2 regions of the Massilia sp. P1_C10 genome follow, and region 2 is predicted to be linked to the other one. Evidence: predicted binding sites of a transcription regulator. Region 2 holds the regulator's gene; the other holds the start of a gene.
What was found. The regulator FNR, encoded in region 2, switches genes on or off when oxygen is low (the NO sensors DNR and NnrR bind a similar motif). The targets are predictions, from matches to a motif close to TTGATNNNNATCAA.

Region 1 (15,072 bases), on a different contig from region 2:
CTGCGCCAGCATCGCCATCGCTTGCTTCAATGTGTCTTCGGTCCAGGCGCGGCCGGCCAGCAGGGCTTCGGTCTGCGCGGCGCGCTTCGGAGTCGCGGCCATGCCGCCGAAGGCGATGCGGGTGTCCGCTATAACGTCGCCATCGATGCGGAACGCGAACGCGGCGCACACCGCGGAGATATCCTGGTCGAAGCGCTTGGCCAGCTTGTAAGTGCGGAACTGCACGCCGGCCTTGGGCATCGGCACGCGCACGGCCTGCACGAATTCGCCGGCTTTCAGGTCCTTCTGCTGGTAGCCGAGGTAGAAGTCTTCCAGCGGCATGGCGCGCACGCCGTCCGGGCCGCGCAGCACCAGTTCGGCGCCGAGGGCGATCAGCCACGGCATCGAGTCTCCGATCGGCGAGCCGTTGGCGACGTTGCCGCCCAGGGTGCCGGCGTTGCGGATCGGCAGCGACGCGAAGCGCTGCGCCATCTCGGTCAGCTGCCCGGGGTAGTGCTTGCAGATGGCGGCGTAGGCGTCTTCCAGCGTGGCGCCGGCGCCCACTTCGATCATGCCGGCCGATTCGGTGATGGTTTTCAGTTCGTCGACGTGGCCGAGATAGATGATGTCGCTAACGTCGCGCAACTGCTTGGTGACCCACAGGCCGATGTCGGTGGAGCCGGCCAGCAGCAGCGCCTTCGGCTGCGCGGCGCGCACTTGCGCCAGCTCGTCGAGGGTGCGCGGCGCGTAGAAGGTGGCGCCGGCGGCGCTGTAGACGGCCATCGTATCGCGCTTGAGCGCGGTCAGTTGTTCGGCGAGGGCGGCGCGGTCGAATTCGACGCGCGGCAGTTCGCCCATGCGGTAGGCGGCGTCGATGATCGGGCGGTAGCCGGTGCAGCGGCACAGGTTGCCGGACAGGGCGTCGTCGACCTGGCAGCGGGTCGGCTGCCTGCCTTCGTGTTTCAGGTACATGCCCCACAGGGACATCACGAAGCCGGGAGTGCAGAAGCCGCACTGGGAGCCGTGGCATTCGACCAGCGCCTGCTGGACCGGGTGCAGCGCGCCGTCGGGCTGCTGCATGTCTTCGACCGAGAACAGGGCCCTGCCGTCGAGCGTGGCGGCGAACTGGATGCAGGAGTTGACCGCCTTCAACGACACTTCGCCGTCCTCCAGCGAGCCGATGACCACCGTGCAGGCGCCGCAGTCGCCTTCGGCGCAACCTTCCTTGGTGCCGGTGCAGTGCAAATCCTCGCGCAGATGCTGCAGAACCGTGCGGGTGGGCGCCACGTTGCCGAGCTCGCGGACCTTGCCCTGATAATAAAAACGAATTGGATCTGACATGCTTGCCTCGGTTTTCTCCCAGCTTACTAGGTTAACACCGGCGATCCACCCTCATATATTAGTTTTACGATGTCGGTTATATCGGATTTCGCATAAATTATGCGGAATTTTGCATAATTCAGAACGGGTGCACGGCTTTCCAGTGGTTGGCGATGTCGATCCGGCGCGCGACCCACACTTTGTCGTGCGACTGCACATAGTCGAGGAAGCGCGCCAGCGCCGCCGCCCGTCCCGGCCGGCCGACGATGCGGCAGTGCAGGCCGATCGACAGCATCTTCGGCTGGTTCAGTCCGTCCGGGTCGCCCTCGGCGTACAGCGTGTCGAACGAGTCTTTCAAATAGTCGAAGAACTGCGTGCCACTGTTAAAACCCTGCATCGCAGCGAAGCGCATGTCGTTCGAGTCGAGCGTGTACGGCACCACCAGCTGCGGCTTGACGGCGCCGTCGCTGGTCGTCACCCGCTCCCAGAACGGCAGGTCGTCGCCGTAATTGTCGGCGTCGTAGGCGAAGCCGCCGTGCTCGACCACCAGCCGGCGCGTATTGGGCGAGTCGCGCCCGGTGTACCAGCCCAGCGGCGCTTCCCCGGTCAGCGCGCGCATGATCTGCACCGCCTCGGCCATGTGGGCGCGCTCGGTCGCCTCATCGACATTCTGGTAGGAGATCCATTTCAGGCCGTGGCAGGCAATCTCGTGGCCCAGCTCGCGAAACGCGGCGACCGCGTCCGGATTGCGCTTGAGCGCCATGGCGACCCCGAAGATGGTCAGCGGCATCTTGCGCTGCTCGAACATGCGCAGCAGCCGCCACAGGCCGGCCCGCGAGCCGTATTCGTACAGCGACTCCATGCTCATGTGGCGCATCGGGAAGGCCTGGGCGCCGATGATTTCGGAAAGAAAGGTCTCGGAGGCGGGATCGCCGTGCAGCACATTGTTCTCGCCGCCTTCCTCGTAGTTGAGCACGAACTGCAGCGCGATGCGCGCCTGCCCGGGCCAGGCCGGATGGGGTGGATTGCGGCCGTAGCCGGCCAGGTCGCGGGGGTAATTGTCATAGGTGCTCATATTCACCATCATATAATGTTCGCAACACCTTGGTATATGATCGCGGCGATAACCGACATATAGGAATAAACCATGGGCAAACTCAGTACCCACGTCCTCGACACCACCCAGGGCAAGCCGGGCGCCGGCGTGCGCGTCGAGCTGTACCGCCTCGACGGCGGCGCGCGCACGCTGGTCAAGACCGACACCACCAACGCCGACGGCCGCTGCGCCACCCCGCTGCTCGAAGGCGACACGATGGCGGCCGGCAAATACGAGCTGGTGTTCGCCGCGGGCGACTATTTCGCCGCCCAGGGCGTCGCGCTGCCCGAGCCGCGCTTCGTCGACCAGGTCACGATCGCCTTCGGCATCGCCCACGCCGACCAGAACTACCACGTGCCGCTGGTGGTGACGCCGTGGTCGTACTCGACCTATCGGGGCAGCTAGGTCAGCAAGACGCCAGCCGGAGCCCGGATTTGCTATTGTGGGAATGATTGCAATCCGGGAGTTTTCATGGCGTTACACATCGTTCATTTCATCGGGCCCATCAATCACGGCTCGGCCTGCACCGTGCGCAATTTGTGCCTGCAGGCCCTGCAGGCGGGCGCCAGCGAAATCGAGCTGCACTTCTCCTCCGAGGGCGGCAACATGACCGCCGGCTTCGCGCTGTACTACTTCCTCAAGTCGCTGCCGGTTCCGTTGACCACCCACAACATGGGCAACATCGAATCGATCGCGGTGGTGATCTTTTTGGCCGGAACCAGGCGGCGCGCCTGCCCGGGCTCGCGCTTCCTGGTCCATCCGCTCAACTGGGGCTTCGGCAACCTGGTCGCCGCCGACCATTCCCGCGTCTCCGAATGGCGCGAGTGCCTGGACTTCGATGCCGAGCGCTACGCCAGCATCTACGAAGAGGCCACGCACGGCAACGCCGAGCAGGAAGACATCCGCACTCACCTGTTCGGCAATGCGCGGCTGTACACCGCCGAGCAGGCGCTGGCGGCCGGCGTCATCCATGAGGTGAGCCAGGCCAGATTGCCGGCGCACGGGACGACCTCGCACTGGTGGAACGGCTAGCCCCACACTGGACAAACTTGCAAGGAAAGCGCGGGAGCCGTAGAATTCCAAGCTCTGCGGCAGCATTTCGCCGCGCCATCCTGGGCCCGGCCCGCTGTCGATGCACCCTGCATTACTTTGCCTTCCTCCTGGCGGTGAGCCTTGAACAACGTGCCCATATGGGCCCTGGTGCTGGCCCTCGCCGTCCTGATCCTTTGCTCGGCGTTTTTCGCCATGGCGGAAACGGCGCTGATGGCGGCCAACAAATATCGCCTGCGCCACCTCGCCAAACGCGGCAACCGCGGCGCCATCACGACGCTGTGGCTGCTCGAGCGCACCGACAAGCTGCTGTCGCTGGTGCTGATCGCCAACACGCTGATCAACGCGATGGCCACCGCGCTGGTGACCACCATTGCGATCCTGTTCTTCGGCCATGACGAGAGCGTCTTGACGATCGCCACCGCCGTCGTGGCCTTCCTGCTGATCGTGTTCGCCGAAATTTCGCCGAAGGTGATCGGCGCGACCTACCCGGAAAAAATCTCGCTGGCCACCAGCGTCTTCCTCAAGCCGCTGATGGCCGCGGCCAAGCCGGTGATCTGGTTCGTCAACCTGTTCGTCAAGGTGGTGCTCAAGCTGCTGCGCATCAAATCCGGCAACGACATCCACCAGCACCGCCTGTCGCCCGAGGAACTGCGCTCGATCGTGCTGGAAGGCGGCAACTTCATTCCGCAGAAGCACAAGAGCATCCTGCTCAACCTGTTCGACCTGGAAACCATTTCGGTCGAGGACATCATGACCCCGCGCGCCCAGGTCGAGGCGCTGAACCTGGCCGTGCCGGTCGAGGAAATCAAGCACCAGCTGACCACCTGCTATCACAACAAGCTGCCGGTCTACGAAGGCGAGATCAACCAGATCGTCGGCATTTTGCATGTGCGCAAGGCGGTGGCGCTCCTGAACCAGGCCGAGGAGCTGACGGTCGAGCACTTCCGCGAGCTGCTCAGCGCGCCGTACTTCATCCCGGTCGAAACCGGCGTGTTTACGCAGCTGCAGTATTTTCAGGAAAACAAGGAACGCCTCGGCATCATCGTCGACGAGTACGGCGAGGTGCAGGGCCTGGTGACGCTCGACGACATCATCGAGGAAATGATCGGCGAATTCACCACCTCGGTGCCGGGCGCCTCGCGCAGCGAAACCTTCGGCTGGGACGCGCACGGCGAAGCCCTGCTGGAAGGGTCGACGCCGCTGCGCGACATCAATAAGCAATTAGGGCTAAATTTCCCGCTGGATGGCCCGAAGACGCTGAATGGCCTGATGCTCGAGCTGCTGCAGGAAATCCCCGAGGCGGCGATCAGCCTGAAGACGGCGAACTGCGTCATCGAGGTGGTGCAGGTGCAGAACCAGTCGATCAAGGTGGTCAAACTGAAACGGCCGGCAGGGCATAAACGGCATCATTAAATGCACCAAGCCGGTGCGTGCCATTTCGTCTACGTGGTATGCATGCCTCCTGCCTGCGACAAACGCTTTACAAAAGTAGTGCTCGGAGGCATCATCCAAGGCAGTTTCGCCCCATTTCCCGATGGTGATGGCGAATTTTCAACGTCCTTCCCTCACCCCGCGCGCATATGGCAGCTGTGATTTCGAACCCCGCTTCAGGCACTCCGATGTCGGGATTGGCGCGCGCGCTGACCCAGGCGGGGCGCCTGACCGCGGCGCAGGCCGACACGCTGCAGAAGAAAGCGGCGACCGACAAGGTGCAGTTCATCGACAGCCTCGTCACCAGCGGCCTGATCGACGCGCGTTCGCTGGCGGTGTTCTGCGCCGAGACCTTCGGCTATCCGATGATGGATCTGCAGGCCTTCAATGTGGCGCTGCTGCCGCCGAAGGCGATCGACGACAAGCTGATGCAGGCGCAGCGCGTGATCGCCCTGGCCAAGCGCGGCAACAAGATGTCGGTGGCGATTTCGGACCCGACCAACAACCAGGCGCTCGACCAGATCAAGTTCCAGAGCGAGGCGTCGGTCGAGCCGGTGATCGTGCCGCACGACGCGCTGATCGCACTGCTGGCCAGCCTGGGCAAGAGCGCCGAGCAGAGCCTTCAGGAAATGGCCGGCGAGGACCAGGACATCGAGTTTGCCGAGGACGCGCCGGTCACGGTGGCGGCGGACACGGCCAACGAAATCGAAGACGCGCCGATCGTCAAGTTCCTCAACAAGATCCTGATGGACGCGATCAACCTGGGCGCGTCCGACATCCACTTCGAGCCGTTCGAAAAGTTCTACCGGATCCGCCTGCGCGTCGACGGCGTGCTGCGCGAACACGCCCAGCCGCCGATCACGATCCGCGACAAGCTGGTCTCGCGCATCAAGGTGCTGGCCAAGCTCGACATCTCGGAAAAGCGCGTGCCGCAGGACGGCCGCATGCGCCTGGTGCTGTCGCCGGTCAAGACGATCGACTTCCGCGTCTCGACCCTGCCGACCCTGTTCGGCGAGAAGACCGTGATGCGTATTCTCGACGCGACCCAGGCCCAGATGGGCATCGACGCGCTCGGCTACGACCCGGACCAGAAGGAGCTGCTGCTCGAGGCGATCCAGCGCCCTTACGGCATGGTGCTGGTGACCGGTCCGACCGGCTCGGGCAAGACGGTGTCGCTGTACACCTGCCTGAACGTGATCAACAAGCCGGGCATCAACATCTCGACCGCGGAAGACCCGGCCGAGATCAACCTGCCAGGCGTGAACCAGGTCAACGTCAACGACCGTGCCGGCCTGACCTTCCCGGTCGCCTTGAAATCCTTCCTGCGCCAGGATCCGGACATCATCATGGTCGGCGAGATCCGCGACCTGGAGACCGCCGACATCGCGATCAAGGCCGCGCAGACCGGCCACATGGTGTTTTCGACCTTGCACACCAACGACGCGCCGTCGACCCTGACGCGCCTGATGAACATGGGCGTGGCGCCGTTCAATATCGCCTCGTCGGTCATCATGATCACCGCGCAGCGCCTGGCGCGCCGCCTGTGCACCTGCAAGAAGCCGCTCGACACCAGCCGCGACATCCTGCTGGCCGCCGGCTTCCGCGCGGAAGAACTGGAAGGCGACTGGAAGCCGTACGGCCCGGTCGGCTGCGAGCGCTGCCTCGGCGGCGGCTACAAGGGACGGGTTGGCATCTACCAGATCATGCCGATCACGCCCGCCATCGAAAAACTCATTCTGGCGCATGGCAACTCGATGGAGATTGCCGCGCAGTCGGAGGCGGAGGGCGTCAAGTCGCTGCGCCGGTCCGGCCTGATGAAAGTCAAGCAGGGCCTCACCAGCCTCGAAGAAGTGCTTGGCTGCACTAACGAATAGGAAACTCAATGGCAAGCTCAACATCGAAAGCCGGCCTGGCCCAGGTCAAGGAAAATGTCTATGCCTGGGAAGGCAAGGACAAGTCCGGCAAGACCGTGCGCGGCGAGCTGCGCGCCGGGGGCGAAGCCGTGGTCAACGTCACCCTGCGCCGCCAGGGCGTGATGGTCACCAAGATCAAGAAGAAGGTCTACCGCAGCGGCAAGAAGATCACCGGCAAGGACATCGCGCTGTTCACGCGCCAGCTGGCGACCATGATGAAGGCCGGCGTGCCGCTGCTGCAGTCGTTCGACATCGTCGGCAAGGGCCACTCGAACCCGTCGATGGCCAAGCTGATCATGGACCTGCGCAACGACATCGAGACCGGCACCAGCCTGAACAACGCGTTCCGCAAATACCCGCTGTACTTCGACCCGCTGTTCTGCAACCTGGTCGGCGCCGGCGAGCAGGCCGGTATCCTGGAAGACCTGCTGACCCGCCTCGCCGTCTACAAGGAAAAGACGCTGGCGATCAAGGGCAAGATCAAGTCGGCCCTGACCTACCCGATCTCGATCTTGGCGATCGCCTTCATCGTCACCGCGGTGATCATGATCTGGGTGGTGCCGGCGTTCAAGCAGGTGTTCGCCAGCTTCGGCGCCGACCTGCCGACGCCCACCCTGGTGGTGATGGCGATCTCCGAATTCTTCGTCGCCTGGTGGTGGATGATCTTCGGCAGCCTCGGCGCGGCGATCTATTTCTTCTTCCAGGCCTGGCAGCGTTCGCCCAAGGTGCAGCGTTTCATGGACGTCACGCTGCTCAGGGCGCCGATCTTCGGCGCGGTGATCCGCAAGGCGGCGATCGCGCGCTGGACGCGCACGCTGGCGACCATGTTCGCGGCCGGCGTGCCGCTGGTCGAAGCGCTCGATTCGGTCGGCGGCGCGGCCGGCAACGTGGTCTACCTCGACGCGACGCGAAAGATCCAGAGCGAAGTGAGCACCGGCACCAGCCTGACCGTGGCCATGCAGAACGCCAACGTGTTCCCCAGCCTGGTGACGCAGATGGTGGCGATCGGCGAAGAGTCGGGCGCGCTCGACTCCATGCTGGGCAAGGTCGCCGATTTCTTCGAAGAGGAAGTCGACGAGGCTGTCGCCGCGCTGTCGGCGCTGATGGAGCCGATGATCATGGTGATCCTGGGCGTGCTGATCGGCGGCCTGGTGATCGCGATGTACCTGCCGATCTTCAAGCTCGGTTCGGTTGTGTAAGCCACAAGGGCGGCATCGAAAGCTTTCCGATGCCGCCAGATTCCCTTGGCCGGAAGCGGCGTTGATACGCCACAGGATTGATGTTACACAGCGGGGCGCAGTGCTATCAAACGGCGTATAGTGGTTTCGCAGAGTCGCATGTTGCTTGCGATTTTGGCCACAATGGGATACGCATATGGAAACGGAAACTCAATACAAGCTGAGCCGCAGCAGAGTCGAAGGCATTTCCGAAAATAAACGTGAGGTTTCAGAGTGTGAAAGCGAGCACGCCGGCGGCGAACAATCTCACACGCGTGTCACCCTGGGCTGGAAAGAGTTCAAAAGGGCGTGGCACAATTTTCGTGTGCAGAAGCGCTGAGTGATCGATTCCAGCCCGTTTGACGCTGCTACGTGTCCTCCGATCACGACGCCGCCGAGTCCGGGGACAAGCCCGTAACTCATCCATCCGGGGCGCCGCGCACCGAACATCCGCCGCCACCCGCCCCGCCGAATAAAATTGACCCTGGCGAACACCAGCGCGCACTCATTCATCAAGCCCGCCTGGCGTTGCGCCAGGCTTTCGCATTTTCTCCCATCGCGCTGTATTTTTGGGGATATTGGCCGGTCAAGGAATACGCCCGTCGCGCACTTCGGGTGGGCGCCGTCTCCGTCCTTTTCCTGTCTCTCCTTCTGTTGACGATCGAAGTGGTCGGCGAACTTGTCGGCTCTGACCGGCTTGCGCACGGGATCCTTGAACCCAAAAGCGAAATACAAAAAATGGCCAGGCACGTCGCGTTCATCCTGGCCGTGACTTACCTTTTCTGGGACCACTGGCGGGAATTCAACCATCAGCGATCCCGCGACATGATCGGCGGCGAAGTTTGGCAAATGCTCGAAAGTCGCGCCACGGACGACCTGAGTTTCCTCGAGCGCGCGCTGCCCTTGGTCGAAGCCGCATTTTCGAAGTTTCATGCGCAACGCGTGTGCGTCTGGCTGCCGGACGAGGCAGAGCTGAAAACCACCAATGCGGCCATCTCCGGCAAAAAATCGGAGCGCTTACAAGACATTGTAGCCAGCGCCACCTATCGGCAGCAGCTAATGCACTACGTTCCTCGCTTCGGGTTTCCGTTCACTTGCAAGGCCCTGGCCTGCGCCTCGCTGGACTTTCCGCATGCCTTATCGTTCGAAACCGGTCATAACGAGAAATTTCAGCCATTCGTACACAAGGGAAACTTGTCGACCTATGTCGGCCCTTTGGAAACTTCGTGGCGAGAGGACAGTTTGCGCGCCTTCTTGATGGTTCCCCTAAAAACCAGTGAGCGAGATTGTTATGGCGTGCTGACCGTGGAATTCGCCCGCAACGATCCGATCGACAGCGACCAGATGAAGGTTGCCGCGTCGTTCGCCATCCTCATTGCAGAAGAATTACGCCGGCAAAAAGGCCAATCACGCGGCCATTAGCGACGTGGCGAAGGTGCGGGCGTGCGCCGGTCCACTGCTCAGTTATGGCAACATGGGCGGATGAAAATACTCACTGTCATGTTCAGCTCCGTGCACGCGCTGATGGCGTTCCTGTTCGCAGGCGCCGCGCTGATGCTCATCGTGATTTCCGCCCGCATGGGATGGGATGCCTTTGCCGGCGGCACGACCGGCGCTGCGGCGCTGATGGTCATCGAGGCGATGGGACTGCTGGCCGCCGGCGTCGTCGCACTGCAGATCGCCGAGACCATCGTTGAGGAAGAAGTCATCCGCAACACCGATATCAGCGCGCCGACTCGGGTGCGGCGCTTCCTGTCGCGTTTTTTTGTCGTCGTTGTGGTAGCACTGGCGGTCGAAGGACTGGTCGCCACGTTCAAGGCGATTCACGAGAATCCCACCCATCTCCCCTACGCCGCCAGCATCCTCGTCGCCGTCGGCATCATGCTCGCCGCGTGGGGACTATTCGTCCACCTGAACACCTCGGCCGAGGAACTCGAGCCGGAGGCGATGGAGGAAGCGAAGGCCGAGGACGTCAAGCTCAAGTAGCCGCTGGGACGCCGCACCGCCGCGGTGCGGATAGCGGCCAGCGGGTTCACACGCCTCACCCCAATGGCGGAGGCGTCGAACTGAGTATCGCGGCCAGCACCAGCACCACCATCAGCACGGCGCCTTCGACGCGCAGCACGAGCAGGAATCGGCGCGCGGATCCGCCGGCAAGCACCGACGGCATCACTAAGAAGCGGTTGAAGGCGCCCAGCCCGACCGCCGCGGCCACGCACGCCAGCTTCACCAGCAGCGTGGCGCCGTAAGGACTGCCGCCCAGGTAGGCGGAAGATCCCACGTTATGCCATGCGCTGTATGCGCCCGTCGCGACGACCACTGCAAGCGCGACGGTTGCCGATGACGACAGCGCCCTCACATGGTCAGTCACGCTGGTCCGCGGGCCCTCGCCGGCCAGCGACGCAAGGCCGGCGACGATCACTTCGCCGGACCACGCGCTGATCGCCATCAGGTGGATCCAGTCGACGGCGATCGTGAGGCTGATGTCGCCATCGGCGGCTGCGTGACTCACCATGCTGCGCGAGTACAGGAAGGCTGCCAGTGCGAGCAGAGCGCTGCGACTAAAGCCCGGGGTCAGGTCCGGCGGACCTGACCCCAAGGCCAATGCCGCCGCCGTCAAGGAAGCCGCGCCGATTTTCCAGGCGACGCCGTAGTGGGTTTGGGTCAGCATCGACAAGACCGCGGGCAAGGCTTCCATCAGCGGCGTCTCGGACATCATCGCGGCCTCGATCCACAGCAGGACCGCGCTTGCCAGCAGCGCCGCGACAGTAGCCGCCAGCGCAATCGCGCGAACGCGGCGGCGACGTGATGCAGCCCAGTCGCTCATGTCGCGCGCCAGGAACAGGCCGAGCAGGCAGGCCCCGACTGCGATCGCCACGGCCAGGTTGAGGATCACCGTGGCGGCGATCATCTATTTGACGGTGAAGCTGAATTCGCCCTTCGTCTTGTGGCCGTCATGGCCCATCGCCGTCCATCGGACGCGGTACTCGCCCGCGCGCAAGGCCGGCACCGATACGGCAAGCGCCTTGCGGTTGTCGTTGTCGGCCACTGCCTTCACCGCGATCTCGGTTCCCTGTACATTGGTCAGCGCGACTTTGCTGAAGGCCGGTTCGATCGACTCGTTGAACTGCAGGCGGATGCGCGCCGGCGCTTGCGCCAGGACGCTGGACGCCTTCGGTTCCGACGCCTCGAGCTTGGCGTGCGCGGATGCTGACATGGCCGCGAATCCAAGGACCACGGCCAGGGCGAGTGAGCTGATTTTCATGGGGTTCTCCGTTTCCGGGATTGTACCCCTAGCCGGCGTCATGCGGCCGGCAGCTCCGGCCGCAGCACCAGCACCGGCACGCGCGAATACGCCAGTACCTTCTGCGTCTGGCTGCCGGCGAGCAGGCGCGACAAGCCGCGCCGCCCGTGCGAGGCAATGAAGATCACGTCGCAGCGGTACTCCTCGGCGGCGCGGATGATCTCCTCGTACGGCAGGAACGACATCGCCGTGTGCGTCTCGCAGGCGACGCCGCCGTCCTTTGCCGCGCGCGCCACCTCGTCCACCGACTGCTGCGCGATCTGCTGCAGCTCCTTGCTGTCGATGCCGGGATCGATCATCATCGCGCCGTCCACCGCCGGCAGGATCGGGTACGGCTGCGCGACCGAGAACGCGACCACCACCGCGCCGCTGGCGCGCGCGTAGTCGATCGCCGCGGCGACGGCCTGAGCGGCGAGCTCCGATCCGTCGGTGGGTACCAGGATTCGCTTGTACATGTGTGCCTCCTAATGGGACATCAAGACGGGAATGGTCATGCTTGCGAGGATGGCTTCGGTCGGCCCGCCGATCAGCACTTCGCGAAAGCGCGTGTGGCCGTAGCCGCCCATGACGAGCAGGTCGGCGCCGCGGTCGGTCGCCAGCGACAGCAGCGCGCTGCCGACGCCGCCCTGGGTTTCGGCGCGCAGCACTTCGACGTTGACGCCGTGGCGCGCCAGGAACAGCGCGATGTCGGCGCCGGCCAGGCGCGGCAGCTCGCCAGTGTTGAACACCGCCAGCCACACTTTGCGCGCGGCCTTCAGCACCGGCAAGGCGCTGCCGATGGCGCGCCGCGCCGGGATGCTCTCGTCCCACGCAGTCAGCACCTCGTCGCCCACCGCGGCGGGCGCGCCGGAGAAGGGCACGATCAGCACCGGGCCGGCGCTATTGAGCATGACGAACGCGGGCAGTTCGGGATCGATGCGCGCCACCGGATCGTCGGGATCGAACTGGCTAATGACCAAGGCGTCGGCGTAGCGCGCCTGCACCGCCAGGCCGGCAGCGGCGTCGTCGTCGACCAGACGACGCTCGAACGACAGGCCGTCGATCGCGCCGGCGATGGCGTCGAAGCGGTCGAGCGCATCGTTGGCGCGCACCATCAGCTGGTCGAGCTGGGGCGCCAGCGCGGTGCGCGCGATGTCGACGTTGGCGCCGTGGTAGATCAGGCTCGACATCCCGGTGGTCGCTGCGCCGACCAGGTGCGCGCCGTGGCGGGCCGCCAGCGCGGCCGCGACGCGGATGCGGCCGTCGGCGTGCCGCGACTGGTCGACATGGACGACGATGGTCTTGTACGACATGGCCGCTCCTTTCCAACCGGGCGCCGAAATTGCCCTGCCCTTGCAGTTTGTCGGTTTGCCATTAACATATCTTTGATCCACATCAAGCCGCTGACGGGCGCAATTTAGCGGTATTGATTTGCATATTCGCGCGGAACGCGTCTATGATTCGTAATCTTCCTGAGATGCAACATATCGGCATCGGCACGGGCCTTTCGTCACACACTGGAGCGTTATTCTTTTGGAAACCCTATTGTTTGCCGCCCCCGGCTCGCTGGGCGCGACCCTGGCCGCCGGCCTGTTCGGCCTGTTGATCGGCAGTTTCCTCAACGTCGTCATCTACCGCATGCCGAAGATGATGCAGCGCGACTCCGACAATTACGTCGCGCACGAGAGCGGCAAGGAACTGCCGCACCAAGACAACTTCAACCTGATGGTGCCGCGCTCGGCCTGCCCGCATTGCGGCCACCATATCACGGCGCTGGAAAACATCCCGGTGGTCAGCTACATCGCGCTGGGCGGCAAGTGCAGCGCGTGCAAGGCGCCGATCTCGATCCGCTATCCGGCCATCGAACTGTTCACCGGCCTGCTGTCGGCCCTCTTGATCTGGAAATTCGGCAGCGGCTGGGCCGGCCTCGCCACGCTCGGCTTCGGCTGGGCGCTGCTGGCGATGACGGCGATCGACTACGACACCCAGCTGCTGCCCGACGACCTGACCTTCCCGCTGCTGTGGGCCGGCCTGCTGGTCAACCTCAACGCCACCTTCGTGCCGCTGCAGGACGCGGTGATCGGCGCGGCCGCCGGCTACCTGGTGCTGTGGGCGGTGTACTGGCTGTTCAAGCTCGCCACCGGCAAGGAGGGCATGGGCTACGGCGACTTCAAGCTGCTCGCCGCGCTCGGCGCCTGGCTGGGCTGGCAGATGCTGCCGGCGATCGTGCTGCTGTCGTCGGTGGTCGGCGCGGTGGTCGGCATCTGCCTGATCCTGTTCGCCAAGCACCGGCGCGAGAACCCGATCCCGTTCGGCCCCTACCTGGCCGCGGCCGGCATGATCGCGCTGCTGTGCGGGCCGCAGATCACCGCTTACTCGCACCAGTTTTTCGGCTGACGCTACCCGGGCCGGCGAGGACATCATGGACAAGGCGCACGGCCCACTATTACAGATCGGACTGACCGGCGGCATCGGCTGCGGCAAGACCACCGTGGCCAACATGTTCGCCGCGCTAGGCGCTTCGGTGGTCGACACCGACCTGATCGCCCACGCGATGACCGCGCCAGGCGGGCCGGCGATGGCCGCGATCGGCGCCGAATTCGGCCCCGCCTTCGTCACCCCCGACGGCGCCCTCGACCGCGCCGCGATGCGCGCCCTGGTATTTTCCGACCCGCCCGCCAAGCAACGTCTGGAAGCGATCCTGCATCCGCTGATCCGCGCCGCCGCCGAGAGCGAAGCCGCTGCGGCGACCGGCGCCTACGTCATTTTCGTCGTGCCCCTGCTGATCGAATCGGGCAACTGGCGCGACCGGGTCGCGCGCGTGCTGGCGATCGACTGTCCCGAGGAGATGCAGATCGCCCGCGTGATGGCGCGCAATGGCTTGCAAGAAGCGCAAGTCCGCGAGATCATGGCGGCGCAGGTCACGCGCGCGCAGCGGCTGGCCGCGGCCGACGACGTGATCGTCAACGACGACGGAATTGGTGCTTTGGCGCCGCAAGTGGAAGCGTTGCACCGGCAATACATTACAATGTCGTCCAGAATGACAGATTTACCATTGGAGAATTTGTAATTTTGCGTCGACTGGTTCAGAATCACGTGATTCTTCTCCGGCCTATAAGAAAAGGGATGTCATTTTGATCGTCTACGAATACCCTTTCAACGAGCGCATACGCACGTTATTGCGGCTGGAAGATTTGTACGAGAAATTCAAGTTCTTTGTTCACCAGGAACACGCGATGCAGCACCACGTCGCGCTGTCCACTATTTTCGACATGCTGGAAGTGGCCGGCCGCGCCGACCTCAAGTCTGACCTGCTGCAGGAGCTCGAGCGCCAGAAGCAGAGCCTGCTGAGCTACCGTTCCAATCCGAATGTGGTCCCCGAAATGCTCGACGCCGTGCTCGGCGAACTGGAAACCGTCAGCGCCAACCTGGTCGCGGCGCAGGGCAAGACCGGCCAGAACGTGCGCGACAACGAATGGCTGATGAGCATCCGCGGCCGCACCATCATTCCGGGCGGCGCCTGCGAATTCGACCTGCCCTCGTATTACGCGTGGCAGAAGCGTCCGTCCGAGCAGCGTTACAATGACATCGTCGCCTGGTTCGCGCCGCTGGCGCCGCTGTTCGACGCGCTGGCCCTGGTGCTGCGCCTGCTGCGCGACTCCGGCGGGCCGGTCAAGATGATCGCCAACGCCGGCAGCTACCAGCAAATGCTGCAAGGTAAGGTCTACCAGATGCTGCGCTTGAGCCTGGACGAGAACCTGGGCGCGATCCCGGAAATAT
Region 2 (15,072 bases):
GATCCTGCCGCGCGAAAACGCGGCCGGCGACGCCCTCAGTGCAGCTTGACCAGCGGCGTGGTGCGGCGAATCAGGAAGCGCGCCAGCGCCAGCAGGCAGGTACGCAAGGTCCCCAGCACCGCGCGGTGATGCATCAGGTGCAGGCTCACGTACATCATGCGCGCGAAGAAGCCCTCGACGAACCAGTTGAATCCCCGTAGCGCCCCCATCAGGCTGCCCACGGAGGTGGTGCTCCCGACCGACACCAGCGAACCGTAATCCGTGTAGGCGTAGCCCTGGCGCTGCTCCGGCTTGCCGGATGCCTGCAGCAGGAAAGCGTGGCGCAGGTAGTCGGCCTGCTGGTGCGCCGCCTGCGCGCGCGGGGGCACCGGCTTGCCGTTGCGGTCGACGCAGGCCGCGCAGTCGCCGAGCGCGTAAATGTGCTCGCTGCCTTTCACGCGCAGGCGGTCGTCCACTTCGAGCTGGCCGCCGCGGTTGGTCGCCAATCCCAGGTTCGACAGCAGCTGTGGCGCGCGGATGCCGGCGGCCCACACGCACAGGTCCGCGCGATAGGCATTGCCGGCGGCGTCCCGCACCCTGCCCGGCTCGATCGCCGTCACCTTGCACTCGGTGACCACCTTGATCGCGCGCTCCTTCAGCAGCGCCAGCGCCGCGGCCGACACGCGGTCCGGCAGCGGCGCCAGGATGCGCGGCGCGCCTTCGAGCAGCGTGATATGCACGTCGCGCTGCGCTTCCAGGTGCTCGAAGCCGTAGCTCGCGTACACCCCGCTCGCCTCGCGCAGTTCCGCCGCCAGTTCGACGCCGGTCGCGCCGCCGCCGATGATGACGATGTCGATCGCGGCCTGCTTGCCGTCGCTCTTGTCCTGGTCGGCCATCGCCAGCAGGCGCAGGAGCTTGAGGCGGAAGCGCTCGGCGTCCTCGGTCGCGTTCAGAGAAATGGTGTGTTCGGCCGCGCCACGCACGCCGAAGTAGTTGGAGGTGCTGCCGATCGCCAGCACCAGCGAAACGTAATCGACGCTGCGCTCGGGCAGGACTTCGTCGCCGCCGGCGGTGGCGACGGCGCCGACCCGGATACGGCGCTGGCCGGCGTCGAGGCCTTCGAGCGCGCCGTAGACGAAGGTGAAGCCGTTGTCGTGGGCGAGCATCTGGTAGGACAGGCCCTCCTGGTGGATGTCCAGGGTGCCGGCGGCGACTTCGTGCAGCGACGGCTTCCAGATATGGTACAGGCGACTGTCGACCAGCATCACCTTCGAGGGACCGAGCTTGCGTCCCAGTTTGCAGGCCAGCTCCAGGCCGCCCGCGCCACCTCCGACCACCACGATTTCGCTGCGCAATCGACTCTCCCGTCCAAAGAAAATGGCGTGCCCGATGTTATCGAACACGCCATAGTCTACTATGCGGCGGGAAACGCCGTGCGGCGCGGCTTAGTCGCCGTGCTTGTTGTGACCGTTGCCATGGCCGTTACCGTGGTCCTTGTCTTTACCGTGGCCCTTGCCGTGGCCGCGGTCGTCGTCGCGGTCGTCGCGGCGCTCATCACGACGGCCGTCGCGGTAAGCGTCACGGTAGACCTCCTCGCGCACCACGACCGGACGGGTGTCGCGGCTGTAGTGCTGCTCGCGGTAGCGCGGCGCGTAAGTATTGTTATACCAGCCGTCCTGCACGAAGAACACCTGCTGGCCGCAGGCGTTGTAGCGCGCGCAGTGCTTGTTCCAGTGCTTGCGGTGGCCTTCCGGCACGCGCAGGTAGACCGGCTGACCGACGTAGCGCACCTGGCGCTCGACGATGACCGGCTGCGGATAATAGACCGGCGGCGGCGGGTAGCCGCCGATATTCAACTGGCCATAGAAACCCGGCTGGCCGAGATTGATGTTGACGCTGGTCTGGGCCATTGCCGGTGCGGCGGCGGCAAAAATGGTGGCGGCGATGATCAGGCTTTTCACGGTGAACCTCTTCTCATTATGTGTGCGATGGGAGGTACTTTACCAGAAGCAACAGCCTCGTCTGTACGCCAGTGCACCGATCTTACTATTCTTACACCTGCTTACACCTGAACAACTTGAACACCCCGGGGTCAGACCCGCTTTAAATTCGCCCGATTGAAGGCTGCGCCCGCGAACAAACGGGTCTGACCCCGGGAGAATTCACATGCACCGAACGCCGCCACTAACGACTGGCTCGTCGCCTGGCAAGTCAGGGTCAGACCCGCTTTAAATTCGCCGGATCGACGCCCGCGCCCGAAAATAAACGGGTCTGACCCCGCGGGATTTACATGTTGCGGAATAAGGACATGAAGGGCTGGCTCACCGCCAGCGTCTCCGGCCGCGTTTTGAGCCGCACCAGGCCGCGGCCCATCTCGTCGCGGGCAATCGATGCGATCGCCTTCAGGTTGACGATCGTCGAGCGGTGGATCTGCTTGAAAATCGCCGGATCGAGCACGTCGAGCAGCTCGCGGATCGGCTTGCGCAGCAGCGCCTCGCCCTCGGCCGTCATCACCACCGTGTACTTGGTGTCGGACTGGAAGTAGGCAATGTCTTCGACCATGATCAGGCGCGTCTCGGTGCCGGCGCTCGCGGTCAGCCACACCAGCGGCGGCGCCCGGTCGGCGGCCGGCGCGGTCCCAAGCTGGCGCAGCATCGCCGCCAGCGCCGCCGCATCCGGCCCGGCGCCAGCAGCGCGCGCCTTCAGCCGCTTCACGGTCGCGGCCAGCCGCTCCGGCGCCACCGGCTTTTGCAGGTAGTCCACCGCGCCCCGGTCGAACGCGTCGATCGCGTACTGGTCGTAGGCCGTCACGAACACCACTTGCGTGCTTGGGCTGCAGTCGGCCAGCGCGGCGGCCACCTCGAGGCCCGACAGGCCAGGCATGCGGATGTCGAGGAAGGCGACGTCCGGCTGGCTGGATGCGATCGCCTCCAGCGCCGAGCCGCCGTCCTCGCACGCGGCGACCACCTCCAGCTCCGGCCACGCCTCGGCCAGCATCTGCAGCAGCGCCTCTCGCAGCAGCGTTTCGTCTTCGGCGATCACGCAGCTGGCCATTACACGCTCCGCGGCACGGTGATGGTGGCGGCCACGCCGGCCGGGAAATTGGCGACGATGGTGAAACCCGCCGCCGCGCCGTACGCCAGGCGCAGACGTTCGCGCACATTGCGCAGGCCGATGCCCGTGCCGCCGCCCTCGGCGCTGAAGCCGCGCCCGTCGTCGGCCACCGTCACCGCCACCGAAGTCTCGAGGTCGCGCGCCAGGATCCACACCGTGCCGCCGGCGGTCTGCGGCTCCAGACCGTGCTTGATCGCGTTCTCAACCAACGTCTGCAGCATCATGGTAGGAAACGCCACTTCGCGCAGGTGCTCGGGCACGTCGATCTGCAGCTGCAGGCGCGTACCCATGCGGATCTTCAGGATGTCGAGGTAGGCGCGCGCCCGCTCCAGTTCCTCGCCGATGGTCGACAGCGCGTCTTCGGTGCGCGGCAGCGAGTGGCGCAGGTAAGTGATCAGGTTGCCGAGCATCTGGTCGGCGCGCGCCGGGTCGCTGCGCGTCAGCAGCTGGGCGCTGGCCAGCGTGTTGTACAGAAAGTGCGGCTCGACCTGCGCATGCAGCAGCGACAGCTTGGCAACAGTCAGCTCCTTCTCCGTCGCGGTCTGGCGCGCCGTGACCTGCTCGGTGCGGCGCCGCTCGGCGACGCGGCGGGCAATCGCGCGGCCCAGCGCTTCGGCGTTTTCCAGGTTGGTGCCGTAGTCGATGAAGAACCAGTCGGTCCAGGCGGCGCGCTCCGGCTCGCAGATCAGCGTGACGCTGCCGGCGTCGCCGTTCGGCGTGACCGTCATCAAGATCTGGTTGCGCAGTGTGTGCAGCGTGGTGATGTGCTTCCACGAGACCGAGTCGCCCGGATAAGGATTGACGCGCTCGACGCGCGCCCGCACCTGCAGGCTGTCGCGCGCCGATTCGACGTTGCGCACGCCGGGCAGTTCGCGAATCGCGGCGTCGACCAGGTCGAATGCCTCGCCCGCTTCGAGCGGGATCTCGATCTGGCGGCGCTGGCGGCGCGACAGGCTGGAGGCATCGACGCCGCCGGCGATCAGGCGGACCCGCCGCACATGCGAAAACGCGCCGGTGATGGTGATCGCGGCCACCAGGAAACCGGTTAATACGATGATGCCGCCGTCGCTGTGGCGGAAAAAAGTCTCGTGCAGGGCGAGGGCCAGCGCGATATAGGCCGTCATCCATGCGACGGTCAGGCGGGTAACGAAGAATGTGCTCGAAATCATGATAGTTCCTGGTGGTTGGATGATCGCACGATAGCAATCGTCCCGCATCCCGGCCGTGATTATCCGATGAAAGCCGGGTTCCGGCGACTGAAACCCGGAATCCGCGGACCAAGTTTTCGTTACGGAAACCAACTAAATGATGATAAGCAACAAAACGGGCTGCGTCCACTGCTTGCACACTGGAAACCTGTCGAGCACTAGCCGACCGATACCCAACTACCAGGAGCCATTCGTGCAAAAGCAAATCCAGAATCAGCGCAGCATCCTTCGACTCGCCGTCTTCGCGGCCTGCGCGCTGGGCGCCTCCGGCAGCGCCTTAGCGGCCAACGCCACCGCAACTTCCAGCGCCACCGTGGTCAGCCCGATCGCGATCACCAAGGCAGCCGACCTGGCGTTCGGCAAATTTGCCGCGCCGGCCGCCGGCTCGGTGACCATCAGCACCAGCGGCGCGCGCACCATCGGCGGCGGCGTGGTGGGAGTCAGCGGCGGCACGCTTGCCGCGGCGCGCTTCGACGTCACCGGCGACACCGGCGCGACCTACAGCATCGCGCTGTCCGGCACGACGGTGCTGACCTCCGGCTCCGACACGATGGCATTCGCCACCGTCAGCGATCTCACGGGCGCAAACGCCATCACCGGCAACGTCGCCAGCGGCACGCTGACGGGCGGCGCCCAATCGGTCTACGTGGGCGGCATCCTGACGGTGGGCGCGAGCCAGCCGGCCGGCAGCTACACCGGCACCGTCATCGCGACGGTGGAGTACAACTAGCACCGCACGCCCCGATGAGCCAACGCGCCGGCCGCTTGCGGCCCGCCGCCTTCGCAGCGCTGCTGGCACTCGTGCCCGCGGCGCGCGAGGCGTCGGGCCAGTCGGCCATTGTGCTGTCGAACACCCGCGCCCTCGAATTCGGCCGCTTTGCCGCGGGCAGCGGCGGTGCCGTCACGATCGCTCCGGCCAGCGGCGCGCGCAACGGCAGCGGCGGCGTGCTGCTGCTCGCCTCTCCCACTGCGGGCCAGGCCAGCTTCAACGTGTCGAAAACCGCCGGCGCCACCAGCCAGGCCATTTCGATCTCCCTTCCCGCCGATCACTCGGTCACGCTGTCCGGCCCCGGCGGCCAGATGGCGGTCACCAGCTTCGCCGCGGCGCCGGCCGCCATCGCCCTCGTGCCCGACGCCGGCATGACGCTGTCGGTCGGCGCCACCCTGGTCGTGCCCGACCGCCAGCCGGGCGGCAGTTACGCTGGCGCCTTCAACATCACCGTCAACTACGAGTAAGGAATCGATCATGGCTATCCCATCCATCGTCCGCGCCGCCCTGCTGCTTTGCCTTCTGCTGGCCGGCCAGGCGCGCGCCGACCTGATGCTGTTTCCGACCCGCGTGGTGTTCGACAAGAACTTGCGCGCGGCCCAGGTGGAGCTGATCAACAACGGCAGCGAGCCGGCCACCTACCGCCTCAGCCTCGTGAACCGGCGCATGGGCGAAAACGGCGAATTCCACCCGGTCGACACGCCGGCCGCGGACGAACTGTTCGCCGAGCCGATGCTGCGCTTCTCGCCGCGCCAGGTCACCGTGCAGCCGGGCGCCTCGCAGACGGTGCGCCTGATGCTGCGCAAGCCGGCCGAACTGCTTGAGGGCGAATACCGTTCGCACCTGCAGTTCGACCGTCTGCCCGACGCCGCCGGCGGCGCCAGCATCGAGTCGAAGGCGGCCGCCGCGGACGGCATCGACGTGCAGCTGACCGCGCTGGTCGGCGCCTCGATGCCGGTGATCGTGCGGCACGGCGCCACCAGCGGCAGCGTGACCCTGTCCCACCTCGAGATGAGCGGCAAGACGCTGTCGATGCTGTTCGAGCGCAGCGGCAACGCCTCGGTCTACGGCGACCTGACGGTCAGCTTCACGCCGCACGGCCGGCGCGAACAGCAGCTCGGCAAGATGGGCGGGGTGGCCGTCTACGCGCCCAACAAGCAGCGCCGCGCCAGCCTGCCGCTGCAGATTCCGGCCGGCATGGCGCTGGCCGGCGGCACGCTGCAAGTGAGCTACCGCGAACGCCCCGACGCCGGCGGCGCCGTGCTGGCGCAAGCCAGCCTCGCCCTGCCCTGAGCTCGACGTCGTGGACAGCCGGCTCGCGCGTGCGCTGGGGCTCGCCGCGCTGCTGCTGCTGCTGCCCCTCGTCGCGTCGGCGGCCAAGCCCGACGACGGCGCCTCGATGCTGCTGCTCGAGGTGCGCCTCAAGCGCCACGTGCTGGCCGAATCGGTCACCGCCTGGCAGTATCCCGATGACGTGCGCCTGCCGCTGGGCGAACTGGCGCGCCTGCTGACGCTGGCCGTCAAGGTCGCGCCTGGCGAGGGCCGCGCCGCCGGCTACCTGCTGTCCGAGCAGCGCACGTTCAGCCTCGATGCGGCGCGCGGCGAAGTGCACATCGACGGCCGCACCCGGCATGTCGACCCCGCCGAACTGCGCATCGAATCCGACGACATCTACGTGCCGAGCCGCCTGCTGGCGCGCTGGCTGCCGGTGGACCTGAAGATCGACATGTCCAGCCTGGCCATCGAAGTCACGCCGCGCGAGCAGCTGCCGCTCGAGGCGGGGCTGGACCGGCGCCAGCGCGGCATACGCGCCGGCGGCCCCGCGCCTTACGTCGATCCCGGCTACCCGCGCCTCGCTTCGCCGTATGCAATGGCGAGCGTGCCGTTCATCGACCAGACCATCGCCGCCGACGTCGCGCGCTCACCAACCGGCCGCCGCGCCGACGGTTCGTACACCGCCTACCTGACCGCCGACCTGCTCGGAATGCAGGCCTCCTTGTTCGCGTCCCGGGGCCTGAGCAACGACGCCGGCGGCACTCTGCGCCTGACCGTCGGGCGGCGCGACCCGGACGGCGGCCTGCTCGGCCCCCTCGGCGCGCGCACCGCGCTGGCCGGCAGCATCGCCGTCCCGGGCATCGACAACGTCTCGCGCACCAGCGCCATCGGCAACGGCGCCGCCGTCAGCAACCGTCCGCTCGATCAGCCCACCCGCTTCGACCGCCACACCTTGCAGGGCGACCTGCCGCCCGGCTGGGACGTCGAACTGTATTACAACGAGGCGCTGGTCGGCTACCAGCAGTCGCGCGCCGACGGCAAATACGGTTTCGACGATCTGCCGCTCGCATACGGGAACAACGACTTCCGGCTGATGTTCCATGGTCCGCTGGGACAGGTACGCGTCGAGCGGCGCAGCTTCCTGCTGGAGCAGTCGGCGGTGGCGCCCCGCGCGCTGTATTACGACATTGCGGCGCATCGCGACGGCGACGGCGTCAATCGCGCGCTGGCGCGCTTCGACTGGGGCGTCGCCAGCTACCTCTCGGCCAACGGCGCCGTCACGCGCGTCGGCGAGCGCCAGTACCTGCAGGCCGGCCTGCACAGCTACTGGCGCGCCTTCATCCTGAGCGCCAATGCCGCCCGCGCGGACGACGGCGGCCGGCTCGGCCAGCTGACCCTGAAGACCCGGCTGGGCAACATGGCCATGAGCGCCAGCCGCGCGGTGCTCGACGACTTCACCAGCGAGACCTTCCCCGGCGGCGCCGGCCAGGTGCATGCGCGCGACGAGCTGCGCGCCGACGGCGCCCTGCTGCCGATGCTCCCGGCGTCGCTGCTGGCGCGGCGCGAGTCGCTGGCCTCGGGCGTGCGCAACCTCGACGCGCAGGGCCGCGTGTCCTGGATCCGCAACGGCATGGCGCTGACCAATTCGCTGCGCTGGCAGTCGCTGGCGGGCGCGCGCACGGCGGACGGCGCGATCCGCCTCAGCCGCCGCGTGGCCGGCATGGGCATCAGCGGCCAGGTCGATTTCGGCGTACTGCCGCTGCGCGCCCTGTCGGCGATTGCAATCGCGGCCGACCGCAACCTGGCCGACGGCTATCTCGCCAACATCGGCGTGACCCGCTCCTTCGTCGACCGCACGGTGCGCGTCACCGGCGGCATCAACAAGAGCCTTGGCAGCTACGGCCTTGGCGTCACCGCGTTCTGGTCGAGCCGCCGCGAGATGGGCGTCGGCGCGCGCCTGTTCGTCGCGCTTGGCCGCGAGCCGCGCCAGTCGCGCTGGCTGGCCGGCGCCCAGCCGATGGCCGGCAGCGGCACCGCCTCCGTGCGGGTCTTCCTCGACAAGAACCAGAACGGCGTGATGGACGCCGGCGACGAAGCGATCAAGGGCGCCGGCTTCACCGTCAATGGCGGCAACCACCTGGCGCGCACCGACGCCGCCGGCTTCGCGTGGCTGGACCGGCTGCCGCCCAACGTCAACGTCGACATCGGTTTCGACCCGAGCACGCTGGACGATCCACAATGGGTGGCGCGCGTCAAGGGAGTGCGCGTGGTGCCGCGGCCGGGCAAGGTGGCCGCGATCGACTTCGCCGTCAGCGTCAGCGGCGACGTCGACGGCACCACCTGGCTGCTTGAGAAAGGCGCCAAACGCGGCATCGGCGAGCTGCAGGTCGAGCTGGTCGACGCAGCCGGCAGCGTTGCGGCCGCTGTCCGGAGCAACGCGGACGGCTCGTACGTGATCCCGTACGTGCTGCCGGGTCGCTACCAGCTGCGCATCGCGCCGGCCCAGCTCGAACGCCTGCGCCTGGCGCAATCCGGCGCGCCGGCCGTGACCATCGGCCCGGACGGAAACTCGCTCAACGGCCGCGATATCGTCGTCAGCGCGGCGCCGCCCTAGCCGCCCGAGCGCGCGCCCCGGCCCGGCGGTTTTCAGTATCATGGCCGTTTCAAAGGGGACTTTGCGATGAAGCCATTCACGCTCCGATGCGCCGCCTTCGCCCTCGCCTGCCTGTGCGTGGCGGGCTGCAAGGACAAGCACGATCCGCTCAAGCCGACGGTCGCCACACCGGCCATCACGACGCCGGCCGCATAGCGCCAGGCCGGCCGCGCGCGCGTTTTTCGCCACTTGTCGGTGCGCGACAGGGTAAACTGTCGCCCGTTCCCTTCCATTAGCAGGTATTTTCCATGTCGTTTGACTCCCTTGGACTGATCGATCCGCTGGTCCGCACCCTGGCCGAACTTGGCTACCAAACGCCGACGCCGGTCCAGCTGCAGGGCATTCCCGCCGTGCTGGCGGGCCGCGACGTGATGGCCGCCGCCCAAACCGGCACCGGCAAGACCGCCGCGTTCGCGCTGCCGATCCTGCAGAAGCTGACGATGGAGGGGACCAGGGTCGCCGCCAATTCGGTGCGCGCGCTGGTGCTGGTGCCGACCCGCGAACTGGCCGAGCAGGTGCACCAGAGCTTCCTGGCCTACGGCGCCAGCCTGCCGCTGCGCACCCACGTCGCGTACGGCGGCGTCAGCATCAATCCCCAGATGATGAAGCTGCGCAAAGGCCTCGACCTGCTGGTCGCCACACCGGGGCGCCTCCTCGACCTGCACCGCCAGAACGCCGTCAAGTTCGACCAAGTGCAGGTGCTGGTGCTCGACGAAGCGGACCGCATGCTCGACCTGGGCTTTTCGCGCGAGCTCGATGCGGTGTTCGCCGCCCTTCCGGCGCGGCGCCAGACCTTGCTGTTCTCGGCCACCTTCTCCGACGAGATCCGTGCGATGGCCGGCAAGCTGCTGCGCGACCCGCTCGGCATCGAAGTCAGTCCGCGCAACACCACCGTCAAGGCGATCGCGCAGTGGATCGTCCCGGTCGACAAGAAGCGCAAGCCGGAACTGTTCATGCACCTGCTGAAGAAGAAGCGCTGGGGCCAGGTGCTGGTGTTCGTCAAGACCCGCAAGGGGGTCGACGCGCTGGTCGACACCTTGCAATCGCACGGCATCCCGGCCGACTCGATCCACGGCGACAAGCCGCAGCCGGCGCGCCTGCGCGCGCTGGAGCGCTTCAAGGCCGGCGACGCGCGCATCCTGGTCGCCACCGACGTCGCCGCGCGCGGCCTCGACATCGACGACTTGCCGCTGGTGGTCAACTTCGACCTGCCAATTGTGGCCGAAGACTACGTCCACCGCACCGGCCGCACCGGCCGCGCCGGCGCCTCGGGCGAAGCGGTGTCGCTGGTGTGCGCCGACGAAGTCACGCAGCTGGCCGCGATTGAAGTGCTGACGAAACAAACGCTGGAGCGGGTCGAGGAAGCGGGTTTCGAGCCCGATCATCGCGTGCCGGTCACGAACACCCGCGGCGAAGTGGTGAAGAAGCCGAAAAAGCCGAAGAAGCCCAAGGGCGACGCCAAGGTCACCGAGGTGGACGTGCGCTTCGCGCGGCGCTAGGGAAAAGCCCGGGCGGCGCTGGCAGTGTCCGCCCGTCAGCACTATAATGGAAGCGTCCCCCGCAGAACGGGAATCACGAGTCCGACCACGTGAACCATCCACGGCCCTTTGCCATCGCGCCGCCCTTCCGCGCGAATGGATTCAAGCCGAGCTGCGCAGCCTGTAGCTCGGATCAGCTGTGTTTGCCTTCAGGACTCGATGAGGACGACTTCAGTTTGCTCGACGCCGCTATCGGCCGCCGGCGGCGTGTGGCGCGCGACGAACGCCTGTACCAGATGGGCGAGCCGTTCCGTAATCTTTACGCCATCCGCTTCGGACACTTCAAGACCTCGCAGGTTAACGCCGCCGGTGAGCAGCAAATTACGGGCTTCCAGATGGCCGGCGAGCTGCTCGGCCTTGACGCGATTGGCGGCGGCCACCACCACTGCGACGCGGTGGCGCTGGAAGACAGCGAAGTGTGCGAAATCCCGTTCGACGAGCTCGAAGAGCTGTGCGGCCACCTGCCCGCGCTGCTGCACAACTTCCATCGTCTGATGAGCGACGAAATCACGCGCGAGCAGAACGTCATGCTCCTGCTGGGCAATATGCGCGCCGAGCAGCGCCTCGCAGTCTTCCTCGTCAACCTGTCGGCGAGGTACGCCGCGCGCGGCTATTCGGCCACCCACTTCCAGCTGCGCATGTCGCGCGAGGACATCGGCAACTACCTGGGACTGACGATCGAAAGCATCAGCCGGCTGCTGTCGCGCTTCAAACAGCTTGGCTTGCTGAAGGTCGACAAGCGCGACGTCACGCTGCTGCAGCCGGAACTGCTGCGCGCGATGGCGGCCGGCACAGGGCATTGCAGCCCGTTGTCGTGACCTCCTCCAGCGGAAGGACATAAGCGCATCGTTCGCTCCTTCGGCGCCAGCGCAACCTCGAAGCCGAAGCACTTCACCAGCCCGATCACCCGGGTATTCTGGGGCAGCGCCTCGCTGACGATCCCGCATCTTCCGCGAGTGCGGCAGTACGCGATCGGTGAAGCGCGCCAGATGTGACGGCGACCCCAGCTCGCGCACGCACACGAACAGCCGAAGCGCAGCTCGTAGCGTGAGCATCCTCCCAAGGCAAGCCCGAACCATACCGGCTTGGCCAACCCGTCCCGGCAACGTGCTCCAGCCCTATCGCGAATTTCGCCTAAGCATTTTTGCGATAACTCAAATCGAAAAACTGTTATAGGGAGCAAGATTTCCTTCGATCCAACCTTGGAACAGCAGCGCCGCTCAACGGAGATCGCGACATGACAGGCATCCCGCTTCCCAATCCGTTCGCTGGTCTTAGTGGAGCGAATCGTCCATTCGCCTGCGCTTCGCTACCGATCGTGGACTGGCCGAAAACCAGCTCCTGGTTAAGAATGTCAGCGGCGGCGAAGCGATTTGCGGAGGGATCGAGTACCGGCTGCTGTGTGTTTCGCTAGAAGCCGGGATGTCGCTGAAGCAGTTCACTGCATTGCCGGTTGAACTGCAATTTCTCACAGATCGAGGCAGCACAGCTACCAAGGCGCTAGCCCCCTTTGCTCCACGCTGTACTGCCTTGTGAAAATTGCACATTCCATGGTGTGGGCTGCAAAATGAGTTCTTCACGACAATCAACCAAAACCGTCGCTTTTACGGCACTGATTTTCTTCTCAACACCGTTTCTGAACGCCTGCGATCATCCAGTCCAGTCATCAAAGAGGCCCAGCATGACGGCTCTATCATCACGACTTGAACCACTCTTTAAAAGAACGAAAAAGATTTGCTTTGGGCAATTTATTGTTGAAATACCTTCGACTGCGAATGCGGTCTTCGGGCCTACAGATGTGGATTTCCCCATCGATTTCCACTCGGGTGAAGCACATACAATATCCACACGTATAAATGCTCAACTCGTAGAGATTGAAAAGAACCGAATATTTTTGAAGGGTAGCGCGCTCGCCGCTAGCGATTCTCTGTTCGGCAAAGTTATTGATGGCGCAGCTCCCGGCCAGAAATTAGTTTTTGGCTACAGAGACCAAGGATCTTACACAGTCGAATCTTTCATTCCCATTGGCGATGATCTATTTATTCAACACGGGGCATCCCATCCCAAGGACGACTCGGTTAACAGCTTAAACAAGACCGCGACATTACTACGGCTCCGCGCCGACGACGAGTCCCCTACGGAAACAGGTGTTTGCATAGAAGGCGGTTTCGTTGCTTTGCAACCCGAATTCGAACGTGCCTCGATCGGAGTAAGGTTGAAGGAGTTTCCAGATGTCCATTTTTCCGTCGCCGTCGTCAAGAACCAAGACTACCTCATTGAGTCAAGCGGATTGGAAAAACGTCTGGACGCCGCCGCGAAGGAAGGTGGCAGCTGGTATTCCCGGATAAAATTTTTCCGCCGTGGCCCGCGGCAGTTAGGCAACTGGAATGGTTTTGAAGTTCTTGCCCGCAAGCCGGCACAGGAACACACAACCGAATCGCACGAGTTCGCGTTTGTCAGCTTGGGCGCAGTGAGAGATTCGTTGTTGCCGGAACTGGATATCAAGCTGGACACCGGCGTCAAGGACGATCAGACAGCGAGCGTCGCGCCGAGTATCACGGATGAGGAAGCTGTGGCGTTGTGGGACAAACTCGTCAGCACCATTCGCGTGCGCCCCACCGGCGAGGCCGCTAAAAAAAATTCCGCGCCCAAAACCCCGCTAGGAGCCCATGCAGACAGTGGCAGTCCTTGTCCGGCGTCGGGTTGGTGGGAATGTCGAGATAATGGCTTGGTGATCGGCGGGCGACGCCGCCACGTCGTCGCGGGCGAGCCTATGCCCAACGCGGTTCTGCTCGACAAACGTGGCATATGGCAGAAGCTAAGCGGCGAACATCCGACTCGAGAGGTCGCATCGGTTTGGGAGTTGACAGAACACGACCCTCTTCCTCATTCGAGTGGATCGGAGGCCGGATGAACGTCATCCGGCTGCATGACAAGACCACCCACGGCGGTGAAGTCGCCAATGTGACAGCAACCTATTTCACTGTCGATGGCTTAGGTGTTGCTCGGGTCGGCGACTTGTGTTCTTGCCCTTTACACGGCCCGGGAACCATCGTCGAAGGCGACGAACGCCACACGATTGATGGCGTTGGCGTCGCCTATCACGGCCACAAGACTAGCTGTGGCGCCATGCTGATCGCAACCGATAACAACTACTCCCGCCCCTGACCCGGCGCGCACGGCTGAAACGCCGCCCCCGCCTCATCTCGGCAATTGCTACACTCATCGCTTGGCATCGATGAGAACAGGACCGGGAATGACGGCAGCACCGAAACAAGCATCAGCCGCAAGCGAAGACAAGAAGGCGGCGACGAAGAAAGTGATCTACGCGGCCGTCTTCGCCAACCTGGGCATTGCTGTCGCCAAGTTCATCGTCGCCGCCATCACCGGCAGCGCCGCGATGATGGCCGAGGGGATCCACTCCGCGGTCGACACCGGCAACGAGGTGCTGCTGCTGATCGGCGAGAAGAATGCCGCGCGCCCGCCCGACCAGGCCCACCCCTTCGGCTACGGCAAGGTGGTCTACTTCTGGGCGCTGATCGTCGCCCTGTCGGTGTTCTCGCTGGGCGGCGGCCTGTCGATCTACCGCGGCGTGCACGGCCTGATCGATCCCGAGCCGATCGAGAACGCGCTCTGGAGCTACGTGGTGCTGGCGGTTGCCTTCGCGTTCGAGGGCTACAGCTGGAACCTGTCGCGCCTGGGCCTCAACAAATACCGCAAGGACGGCGACAACCTGTGGCAGGCGGTCCGCGCCAGCAAGGACGCGGCGGTGTTCACCGTTTTCATCGAGGACACCGCGGCGCTGGCCGGCGTGGTGGTGGCGGCACTGGGCATCGGGCTTGGCCAGCTGTTCGACAACGAACTGTTCGACCCGGCCGCCTCGGTCGTCATCGGCCTGCTGCTGGTCGGCGCCGCCTGGACGCTGGCGCGCGAGACCGGCGCGCTGCTGGTCGGCGAGAGCATCGGCCGCGAGGAAACCGGAGAACTGCGCGACATCATCAATTCCGATCCCTCGATCGACAAGGTGGCGCGCGTGCTGACGATGCAAATGGGGCCGGACGAAGTGCTGCTGACGGCGTCGGTGCAGTTCAAGCGCGGGATGCGCATCGACGAGGTGGAACAGGCGATCGAGCGGCTGGAAAACGCCGTGCGCAAGCACAATCCGTCGGTGCGCACGCTGTACTTCGAGTCGGCCGCCCTGCGCTCGTCCTGGGTGTAAGGTGGTGGTCAGGTCCGCTGGACCTGAGCCCGAAGCTGGCCCGCGGCTTCCGCAAGGGGCAATGCCCGCAGCGCCGGCAGCTGGTGCCCCAGTTCGCGCACCACCGCGTGCGCCAGGCTGGCGCATTCCCCCTTGAACAGCACGGGGTCGACCGCGCCAACGGACATCGCGCGCAGCGCATCCGATTCCTCGATGTGGGCAACCTGCACCGCCGCCACCACACCGCGCCGCCGCACGATCGGCACACCAATGAAACGCAGACGCATTCGCCGGTCGAGAACGAAGGTGCCGGCCACCAGCGTGTGAATCCCGACATC

Region 1: AC1D02_RS01110 (universal stress protein) is a predicted target of FNR. The motif match lies at 12,678-12,691, and genes of this name have one in related genera.

What each region holds. Positions count from the first base shown of each region.
Region 1 is NZ_JBFUAC010000001.1:214,033-229,104, reverse strand. Features, by position in the region: gene xdhA (xanthine dehydrogenase small subunit) at 1-1,320, opposite strand, end outside; gene puuE (allantoinase PuuE) at 1,439-2,374, opposite strand; gene uraH (hydroxyisourate hydrolase) at 2,447-2,800, shown strand; gene AC1D02_RS01160 (ClpP family protease) at 2,867-3,427, shown strand; gene AC1D02_RS01155 (HlyC/CorC family transporter) at 3,569-4,861, shown strand; gene pilB (type IV-A pilus assembly ATPase PilB) at 5,068-6,753, shown strand; gene AC1D02_RS01145 (type II secretion system F family protein) at 6,762-7,991, shown strand; gene AC1D02_RS01140 (hypothetical protein) at 8,167-8,349, shown strand; gene AC1D02_RS01135 (GAF domain-containing protein) at 8,382-9,431, shown strand; gene AC1D02_RS01130 (hypothetical protein) at 9,492-9,995, shown strand; gene AC1D02_RS01125 (copper resistance D family protein) at 10,051-10,887, opposite strand; gene copC (copper homeostasis periplasmic binding protein CopC) at 10,921-11,274, opposite strand; gene AC1D02_RS01115 (universal stress protein) at 11,313-11,768, opposite strand; gene AC1D02_RS01110 (universal stress protein) at 11,778-12,605, opposite strand; gene AC1D02_RS01105 (prepilin peptidase) at 12,820-13,689, shown strand; gene coaE (dephospho-CoA kinase) at 13,715-14,362, shown strand; gene zapD (cell division protein ZapD) at 14,427-15,072, shown strand, end outside.
Region 2 is NZ_JBFUAC010000005.1:200,901-215,972, forward strand. Features, by position in the region: gene AC1D02_RS13080 (sensor histidine kinase) at 1-49, shown strand, start outside; gene AC1D02_RS13085 (NAD(P)/FAD-dependent oxidoreductase) at 36-1,334, opposite strand; gene AC1D02_RS13090 (hypothetical protein) at 1,425-1,940, opposite strand; gene AC1D02_RS13095 (LytR/AlgR family response regulator transcription factor) at 2,266-3,033, opposite strand; gene AC1D02_RS13100 (sensor histidine kinase) at 3,033-4,262, opposite strand; gene AC1D02_RS13105 (DUF4402 domain-containing protein) at 4,495-5,031, shown strand; gene AC1D02_RS13110 (DUF4402 domain-containing protein) at 5,046-5,537, shown strand; gene AC1D02_RS13115 (fimbrial biogenesis chaperone) at 5,548-6,363, shown strand; gene AC1D02_RS13120 (MSCRAMM family protein) at 6,374-8,959, shown strand; gene AC1D02_RS13125 (hypothetical protein) at 9,026-9,154, shown strand; gene AC1D02_RS13130 (DEAD/DEAH box helicase) at 9,247-10,497, shown strand; gene fnr (fumarate/nitrate reduction transcriptional regulator Fnr) at 10,587-11,354, shown strand; gene AC1D02_RS13140 (T6SS immunity protein Tli4 family protein) at 12,218-13,450, shown strand; gene AC1D02_RS13145 (PAAR domain-containing protein) at 13,447-13,704, shown strand; gene AC1D02_RS13150 (cation diffusion facilitator family transporter) at 13,793-14,755, shown strand; gene AC1D02_RS13155 (hypothetical protein) at 14,764-15,072, opposite strand, start outside.